Regions from separate parts of the Streptomyces stoeckheimensis genome, predicted to be linked through region 2. Evidence: riboswitches for the same ligand, from Rfam matches in the RefSeq annotation. Region 2 holds a riboswitch; the other holds the start of a gene.
What was found. A riboswitch is a leader RNA that binds a small molecule or an ion and turns the genes downstream of it on or off. The one in region 2 is predicted to bind ZMP and ZTP.
Positions count from the first base shown of each region.

Region 1: another riboswitch for ZMP and ZTP. It lies ahead of ACE1OC_RS08180 (bifunctional 5,10-methylenetetrahydrofolate dehydrogenase/5,10-methenyltetrahydrofolate cyclohydrolase); the one in region 2 lies ahead of glyA (serine hydroxymethyltransferase).

Region 1 covers NZ_CP169550.1:1,730,002-1,734,408, reverse strand. The annotation lists gene ACE1OC_RS08190 (RNA polymerase sigma factor) at 1-560, opposite strand, end outside; gene ACE1OC_RS08185 (class I SAM-dependent methyltransferase) at 774-1,535, opposite strand; ZMP/ZTP riboswitch at 1,626-1,726, shown strand; gene ACE1OC_RS08180 (bifunctional 5,10-methylenetetrahydrofolate dehydrogenase/5,10-methenyltetrahydrofolate cyclohydrolase) at 1,756-2,646, shown strand; gene ACE1OC_RS08175 (peptide MFS transporter) at 2,771-4,309, shown strand; gene ACE1OC_RS08170 (MAB_1171c family putative transporter) at 4,338-4,407, opposite strand, start outside.
Region 2 covers NZ_CP169550.1:3,627,060-3,631,466, forward strand. The annotation lists gene trpS (tryptophan--tRNA ligase) at 1-764, opposite strand, end outside; gene glyA (serine hydroxymethyltransferase) at 1,179-2,459, opposite strand; ZMP/ZTP riboswitch at 2,495-2,585, opposite strand; gene rocD (ornithine--oxo-acid transaminase) at 2,695-3,900, shown strand; gene ACE1OC_RS16175 (glutathionylspermidine synthase family protein) at 3,916-4,407, opposite strand, start outside.

The sequences.
Region 1 (4,407 bases), 1.9 Mb from region 2:
TCCAGGTCCTCGGCTGCCCAGTCCTCGCCCTCGGAAACGGCGGCCTCGGCCTCGTCGCCGTCCTTGGCGGTCTTCTTCGTGGCGGCCGTCTTCTTCACGGCGGTCTTCTTGACGGCGGTCTTCTTGACCGTCCGCTTCTTCGGCGCGGCGGCGGCCTCTGCCGCCACCTCCTCCTCGGTCCCGGAGGCCGACGGGTCGGATATCGCCGCAGCGGGGGTGGGAGCGGCCGTCTTGCGCGCACCGATGAGGCGCGGCGGGGCGGCAGCCTTCTTGGCGACGGCGCGCGCCGGGGCGGCGGCCGCCTTGCGCGCCTTCTTGGCGGGAGCCTTCGTGGCGGGGGCGGCACTGACGTGCAGCGCGACGCCCTCCTCGTCCAGGACCTGGTTCAGGCTGCGCAGGACCCGCTTCCACTGGTCCACCGGGATGCGGCCGGCCTCGAAGGCCTGGCGCACGTCATCACCGTTGATGTGACCCTGCTCGCGGCCACGCTCGACAAGCGCGACCAGGGCCTCGGATTCGGCGATCTCCGTGGGGAACGTACGGGACGGGCTGAGCGACACAAGGAGCCTCTCGTTGCGAACAGATAAGGGGTGGCGGGACATCATCGCGCGGACTCGGGAAACAGACCCGAGGGGGGTCTGTATTCCGGGCCGCACGAGGACACCTGTCGGTTCATCGCATGCCCGAGTAGATTCGTTACGCGCTGAATTGAGTGACCTGCGCCACGCCGTGACCGGGGAGCCGGTCGCGGGTGGTCGCGCCCGCCCGATTTGTCAGCCCGTTTTGCGGGCCTCGATGAGAAATCGGGCGGTGTGTGCGACGAACGGGCCTTCGTGCTCGATCTGTTCGTGCAGCTCGCGCAACCGGTCCCGATACTGCCCGACCGTGAAGCCCGGCACCATCCAGATCACCTTCCTCAGAAAGTAGATCACGGCTCCGATGTCGTGGAACTCCGTCCGCAGCCGCTCGGACCGCAGATCGACCACCTCCAGTCCCGCCTTCGTGGCCGCGGCGACCGCGTCGTCGGGGTGCCGGCCCCGCCGCACCTCCTCCGGTTGCGGTCCCAGGAAGTACTCCACGAGCTCGAAGACGCTCGCCGGGCCGACCTGCTGGGAGAGGTACGTGCCACCGGGCTTCAGCACCCGCGCGATCTCCTCCCACCAGATCGTCACCGGATGCCGGCTGGAGACGAAGTCGAAGGCCCCGTCGCCGAACGGCAGCGGCGGCTCGTCGGAGTCCGCGACCACCACGGCGCCCAGCGGGTGCAGCAGTCTTGTCGCTTTGTCGATGTTCGGCGGCCACGACTCGGTGGCCACCGTCAGCCGGGGCAGGGGCCCGGCTCCGGCGAGCACTTCTCCGCCGCCGGTCTGGATGTCCAGGGCGGAGTCGACCTGCGCCAGGTGCCGCGCCAGGAGGCGCTGGTAGCCCCAGGAGGGGCGCTGTTCGGTGGCGCGTCCGTCGAGCCAGGAGAAGTCCCAGCCGTCCACGGAGACGGATTCCGCTTCGGCGACGAGATGGTCGAAAGTGCGCGTCATGTCTCGATCGTCCCAGGTCCGGGCCCGGTCATCCACCGGATTGCCGGGGGCGGGGCCCGCGCCGGGCTTCACGGGGGTTCGCTTACACTTGCGGCGGGCCGTGACTGGCGTTCGGGTGGATCACCACCGGGGAGCGGCCCGGCGTACTCGTGTGTCCCGTACGTCGACTGCCGCGCGCCTGGGCGAACCGCGATCCCGCAGCGACGCTCAGGAGCCCCCGATGACAACTCAGACGACCGCCCAGCAGGCACGGACCGCCACGCTGATGGACGGCACCGCCCTCGCCCGCCGCATCTCGGAGCGGACCGCCGAGTACGCCGCGAAGATCACCGAGCGCACCGGAACGGCCCCCTGTCTGGCGACCGTGCTGGTCGGCGAGGACCCCGCGTCCGTCACCTACGTCCGCATGAAGCAGAACCGTTGCGCCAAGGCCGGGATCACCTCCCGCCACGTGGAGCTGCCGGCCGCGACGACCACCGAGGAGCTCGTCGCCACCCTGACCGCGCTCTCCGAGGACCCGGAGATCAGCGGCATCCTGCTCCAGCACCCCGTCCCGCACCACATCGACGAGCGCGCCGCCTTCGAGGCGATCGCCCCGGGCAAGGACGTCGACGGGGTCACCATGCACTCCTTCGCCGCCATGGGCTTCGGGCTGCCGGGCTTCGTCTCCTGCACCCCCGGCGGCATCATGCGGCTGCTGGAGGCCTACGACGTGGACCTGACCGGGAAGCACGCCGTGGTCGTCGGCCGCAGCGCGATCCTGGGCAAGCCGGCCGGCATGCTGCTCCTGGAGCAGAACGCCACCGTCACCTACTGCCACTCCCGCACCGTGGACCTGCCGTCCATCGTCCGCCAGGCGGACGTGCTGGTCGCCGCCGTCGGCAAGGCCGAGTTCATCCGCGGCGAGGACATCAAGCCGGGCGCCGTGGTCCTGGACGCCGGCTACAACGAGGGCAACGTCGGCGACGTCCACTTCGAGTCGGCCGCCGCCCGCGCCTCGCTGATCACCCCGGTCCCGGGCGGCGTCGGCCCGATGACCATCGCGGTGCTGCTGGAGCAGACCGTCCAGGCCGCGGCCGCCCAGGCCGGCCTGGCCCTCGCGGACCTCTGACCCGCGCCGCGCTCCCCTCGGTACGACGAACGCCCCGGGCCCTTCGGTCCGGGGCGTTCCGTTTCCCGCGGTAAGGGGCCGAAAGACCGATCCCGCCTCGCCGGGACGGGGCTCCAATGAATATGTGAAGCCTTCGATGGACATGCAGAAGCCCCCGGCGTCGGACGCAGCACCGGACGCGGCGGCGGTGGGCGGGAAGCGCCACCCGCGCGGGCTCGCCACCCTCGTCCTCGCCGAGCTGTGGGAGCGTTTCAGCCTCTACGGCATGGTCGCCATCCTCGTGCACTTCCTCGCCGCCTCCCGCGGCCACGGCGGCATGGGCCTCCACGAGGGCACCGCGGAGGCCGTGGAAGGCGTCTACATGGCCATGATCTCGCTGCTGGCGCTGCCGGGCGGCTGGATCGCCGACCGGTTCCTCGGCGCCCGGCGGGCCGTCCTGTGGGGCGGCGTGGTCATCATGGCCGGCCACGCCCTGATGGCCGTCCCGAACCCGGTCTTCGTCTGGCCCGGCCTGGTCCTCATCGTCATCGGCACCGGCCTGCTCAAGCCGAACATCTCCGCGCTGGTCGGCCGGCTGTACGCCGCAGACGACGACCAGCGGCGCGACGCCGGCTACTCGATCTTCTACATGGGCATCAACCTCGGCGCCGTCATCGCCCCGCTCGTCGTCGGCTACCTCGGCGAGGAGATCAACTGGCACCTCGGCTTCGGCGCCGCCGCCGTCGGCATGGCCCTCGGCCTGGTCCAGTACGTCCTGGGCGGCCGGCGCCTGTCGGAGCAGCTGCGCGCGGAGCCCGTGGTCCGGCTCACCCCGGCCGAGCGGGCCAAGGTGGGCAAGTCCTCCGCGTACGGCCTGGTCTTCACCGCCGTCCTGGTCACCCTGCTGGCCGCCTCGCACGCGCTGAGCATCGACACCATCACCTTCGTGCTGACGGTCGTCGCCGTGGTGGTCCCGGCGGGCGTGCTGCTCTCGATGTACCGCAGCCCCAAGATCGACCGGGTCGAGAAGACCCGGCTGCGGGCGTACGTCTGGCTCTTCCTGGCCGCCACGCTGTTCTGGCTGGTCTACGACCAGATGGGCAACGAGCTGAACATGTTCGCCGCCCAGAAGACCGACCTGTCCCTGCTCGGCTGGCACATCCCGGCGAGCTGGACCCAGTCGCTGCCCTCGCTGTTCGTGATCATCCTGGCCCCCGTCTTCGCCGCCTTCTGGGTGCGCCGGGGCAAGCACATGAGCACCCCGTTCAAGTTCGGCCTGGCCCTGCTGCTGACCGGCGCCTCGTTCGTGGTCATGTCGAGCGCCGCGGCCATCGCCTCCAGCGGGGTCAAGGTCTCGCTGATGTGGCTGGTGGGCGTGTACGTGATCCAGGTGATGGGCGAGATGTGCCTGAGCCCGGTGGGCCTCTCGGTCACCACCAAGCTGGCCCCGCGGGCCTTCACCAACCAGATGATGGGTGTGTGGTTCCTCGCCGCCGCGACCGGCGACGCGATCGGCGCCCAGCTGCCCCGGCTCGACGCGGTCATCGGCCAGAGCTGGAACTTCCTGTGGCAGGGCGCCATGGTCATCGCGGCCGGCGCGGTGATGGTCCTCTTCACCAAGCGGCTCAAGGTCCTGACGGGCGAGGCGGCCGCGGCCCGCGAAGCGGTGGCGGTCGCGGCCTGACCGGGCCTGCGGCCCTTCCGGCCCGGTTTCAGACGAGGGCGGCGGCTCGCCGGCGGGCCGCCGCCACGACGGGTGAGGTGTGGAACTCCCGGGCCAGC
Region 2 (4,407 bases):
AGAGTGGAGTAGATCGTGAGCAGGTTGCTGACGCCGGGCTTGTTCTCGGCGTCGAACCGGACCACGGCCTCGGTGTCGGTGACCGCGCTCTTGATCTTCTTCTCGGTGGCCTTGGGCTCGTCGAGGAGGTTGATCAGGCCCTTGGGGGAAGACGCCGACTTCGACATCTTGATCGCCGGGTCCTGGAGGTCGTAGATCTTCGCGACCTCCTTGACGATGTGCGCGGCGGGGAGGGTGAAGGTCTGCCCGAAGCGCTGGTTGAAGCGCTCGGCCAGGTCCCGGGTCAGCTCGATGTGCTGACGCTGGTCCTCGCCGACGGGGACGGAGTTCGCCTGGTAGAGCAGGATGTCGGCGACCTGGAGGATCGGGTACGTGAACAGGCCCACGGTGGCGTTGTTGGCGCCGCTCTTCGCGGACTTGTCCTTGAACTGGGTCATCCGGCTGGCCTCGCCGAAACCGGTGATGCAGTTCATGACCCAGCCGAGCTGCGCGTGCTCGGGCACGTGGCTCTGGATGAAGAGCGTGCAGCGCTCGGGGTCGAGACCGGCGGCGAGGAGCTGCGCGGCGGACAGCCGGGTATTGGCGCGCAGATCCTTCGGATCCTGCGGCATGGTGATCGCGTGCAGGTCGACGACCATGTAGAAGGCGTCGTGCGTCTCCTGCAGGGCGACGTACTGCCGGATGGCTCCGAGGTAGTTCCCGAGGTGGAACGAACCGGAGGTGGGCTGGATGCCGGAGAGCGCGCGAGGACGATCAGAAGCCATGGCTCCATTCTCTCAGGTGTGACACCGGGCTCGGCCCCGCCACTGGCCGGAACCCGGCGGGTCCCCCGGTCCCTGCCCGCCCCCCGCCCGGGTACCCGGCGGTAGCGCCCCGTCCGGATCTTGCCTCGGCCGAGCGACCGCTTTCCGGTCCGGCTCGGGGGAACCCGCTGCGCGGAGCTCCGCGGGCGCCGCCCGCACCCGCGCCTCAAACGCCGGCGGGGCTGGATTCTGCCTGGCCGGGGCTGGATTGCCTGCGGGGCAATTCCAGCCTCGCCGGCGTTTGAGGCGCGGGGTCCGGGGCGGAGCCCCAGGGGGTCCGGGGCGGAGCCCCAGGGGGTCCGGGGCGGAGCCCCGGGGAACGGTGGAAGGGCGGGTAGGGGACAGCCCCGCAGGGGGCCGCCCCCACCCGGTGGGTCAGGCGACGGGGAGGCCCGGGGCCGGGAAGGCGGCCATGAGGTCGGCGACCTCGGCGCGGATGGCGCCCAGGGCCGCCTCGTCACCCTTCGCCGCAGCGGCGACCGCACGCTCGATCCAGTCGGCGACCACCGGCATGTGCTCCACGGAAAGCCCCCGCGAGGTCAGCGACGGCGTGCCGATCCGGATCCCCGACGGGTCGAACGGCTTGCGCGGGTCGAACGGCACCGTGTTGTAGTTCACGACGATCCCGGCCCGGTCCAGCGCCTTCGCCGCGATCTTCCCCGACACCGACTTCCCCGTCAGGTCGATCAGGATCAGGTGGTTGTCCGTACCGCCCGAGACCAGGTCGAAGCCCCGCTCCAGCAGAGCCGCGGCCAGCGCCTTCGCGTTGGCCACGACCGCGTGCGCGTACGACACGAACGAGGGCTGCGCCGCCTCGTGGAGCGCCACCGCGATACCGGCCGTCGTCTGGTTGTGCGGGCCGCCCTGGAGGCCCGGGAAGACCGCCTTGTCGATGGCCTTCGCGTGCTCCTCGCGGCACATCAGCATCGCCCCGCGCGGACCGCGCAGGGTCTTGTGGGTGGTCGTCGAGATCACGTCCACGTGACCCGCCGGGGACGGGTGGGCCCCGCCCGCGATCAGGCCGGCGATGTGCGCCACGTCGGCGACGAGCACCGAGCCCGCCTCCTTCGCGATCGACGCGAACGCCTCGAAGTCGATCGTGCGCGGGAGCGCCGTACCGCCGCAGAAGATCAGCTTGGGCCGCTCCGCCAGCGCGAGGTCCCGTACGGCGTCGTAGTCGATGAGCCCGGTGTCGGCCTGGACCCCGTACTGCACGCCCCGGAACCAGGAGCCCGTCGCCGAGACGCCCCAGCCGTGCGTCAGGTGCCCGCCCATCGGCAGGGCCATGCCCATCACCGTGTCGCCGGGCTTCGCGAAGGCCAGGTACACGGCCAGGTTCGCCGGGGAGCCGGAGTACGGCTGCACGTTGGCGTGGTCGACTCCGAAGAGGCCCTTCGCCCGCTCCACGGCCAGCGCCTCGATGCGGTCGATGTTCTGCTGGCCCTCGTAGTACCGGCGGCCCGGGTAGCCCTCGCTGTACTTGTTCTGCAGCACCGTGCCGGAGGCCTCCAGCACGGCCGAGGAGACGTAGTTCTCGCTCGGGATGAGGCGGAGGGTCTCCGCCTGGAGGGTTTCCTCGGCGGCGACGAAGGACGCCAGCTCGGGGTCGGTCGCGAGCAGGGCGGGGTGACGGTACGGGGGGTGGTTCGCGCTCATGGCGGTTCCTCCGGGGTCGATGTCGGATCTCGTCCCCGCGAGGCCCAGGCGAGCGGCCCTGTATGCGGTCGTGCGCGCACGGCTCCCCCGGAGTTGGTTCTCCGTGCGCCAGTCGCCGTGCGTGTCCGACACCTTAGCGGGCGCGCCGCGAGAAAGGTTTCTCCGTCCGGTATTCGAGCGAGGATGGAGGGTGACGCCACCCTCGTCACCGGCTTGACGGACGATCGGAGACCCCGTGTCGACAACTGCTGATGCCATCCGCTCCGCCGACGCGCACAGCGCGCACAACTACCACCCCCTGCCCGTCGTCGTCGCCACGGCGGAGGGCGCGTGGATGACCGACGTGGAGGGCCGCCGCTACCTCGACATGCTCGCGGGGTACTCCGCCCTGAACTTCGGCCACGGCAACCGCCGTCTGCTCGACGCGGCCCGCGCCCAGCTGGAGCGGGTCACCCTGACCTCCCGCGCCTTCCACCACGACCGCTTCGCCGACTTCTGTACCGAGCTCGCGGCGCTGTGCGGCAAGGAAGCCGTCCTGCCCATGAACACCGGCGCGGAGGCCGTGGAGACGGCGGTGAAGACCGCCCGCAAGTGGGGGTACGAGGTCAAGGGCGTACCGGACGGACACGCCAAGATCGTGGTGGCGGCCGACAACTTCCACGGCCGCACGACGACCATCGTGTCGTTCTCCACCGACCACGACGCCCGCGACCACTTCGGCCCGTACACCCCCGGCTTCGAGATCGTCCCGTACGGGGACCTCACCGCGCTCGCCCACGCCGTCACCTCCAACACCGTCGCCGTGCTGCTGGAGCCGATCCAGGGCGAGGCCGGCGTGCTCGTGCCGCCCGCCGGATACCTGCGGGGCGTACGGGAACTGACGCGCGAGCGGAACGTCCTGTTCATGGCCGACGAGATCCAGTCGGGCCTGGGCCGCACCGGCAAGACCTTCGCGTGCGAACACGAGGGGGTCGTCCCCGACGTGTACATCCTCGGCAAGGCGCTGGGCGGCGGGGTCGTGCCCGTGTCGGCGGTCGTGGCCGACCTCGACGTGCTCGGCGTGTTCAAGCCGGGCGAGCACGGCTCCACCTTCGGCGGCAACCCGCTGGCCTGCGCCGTCGCCCTGGAGGTCATCGCGATGCTGCGCACCGGCGAGTACCAGCAGCGTGCCACCGAGCTCGGCGACCACCTGCACCGGGAGCTGAACCTGATGGTCGGCGGCGGTGCGGTGACCGCCGTACGGGGCCGCGGGCTGTGGGCGGGCGTCGACATCGACCCGGCGCGCGGCACCGGCCGGGAGATCTCCGAGAAGCTGATGGGACTCGGAGTCCTGGTCAAGGACACCCACGGGTCGACGATCCGGATCGCACCGCCGCTGGTGATCTCCAAGGAGGACCTGGACTGGGGGCTGGACCAGCTCAGGTCGGTCCTCGGCGCGTAGCCGTCGTCGAAGGGCTCAGAGAATGACGTGGGGCAGGAAGCGGGCGTACTCGTCCGTGACCGGCCCCGCCGATTCGCGGATGCCCAGGCCCGCCGCCTCGTCCTCGACGACCCACGCGCCGAGCACCACCCGGTTGCCGTCGAAGTCGGGCAGCGGGGCGAGGCCCTGGAAGACGTACGTCTCGTCCTGCTCCGGTGCGAACGGCTCTCCGCCCACCGGGTGCAGGGTGACGCCCGCGCCCTCGCGGCCCAGCAGCGGCTTCGCCGCGTAGCCGGTGGTCGTGGCGAGTTCGCGCGGGCCGTCCAGGTAGGCGGGCAGCAGGTTCGGGTGCTCCGGGAAGAGCTCCCACAGGACCGCCAGCAGCGCCTTGTTGGAGAGCAGCATCTTCCACAGGGGCTCGATCCAGGCGGTGGTGCCGGAGCCGCCGCCGTGGTCGTACGTGCCGAGGACCTGCGGGGCGAACTCGTCGGTGGCCAGCCACTCCCACGGGTAGAGCTTGAAGATCGC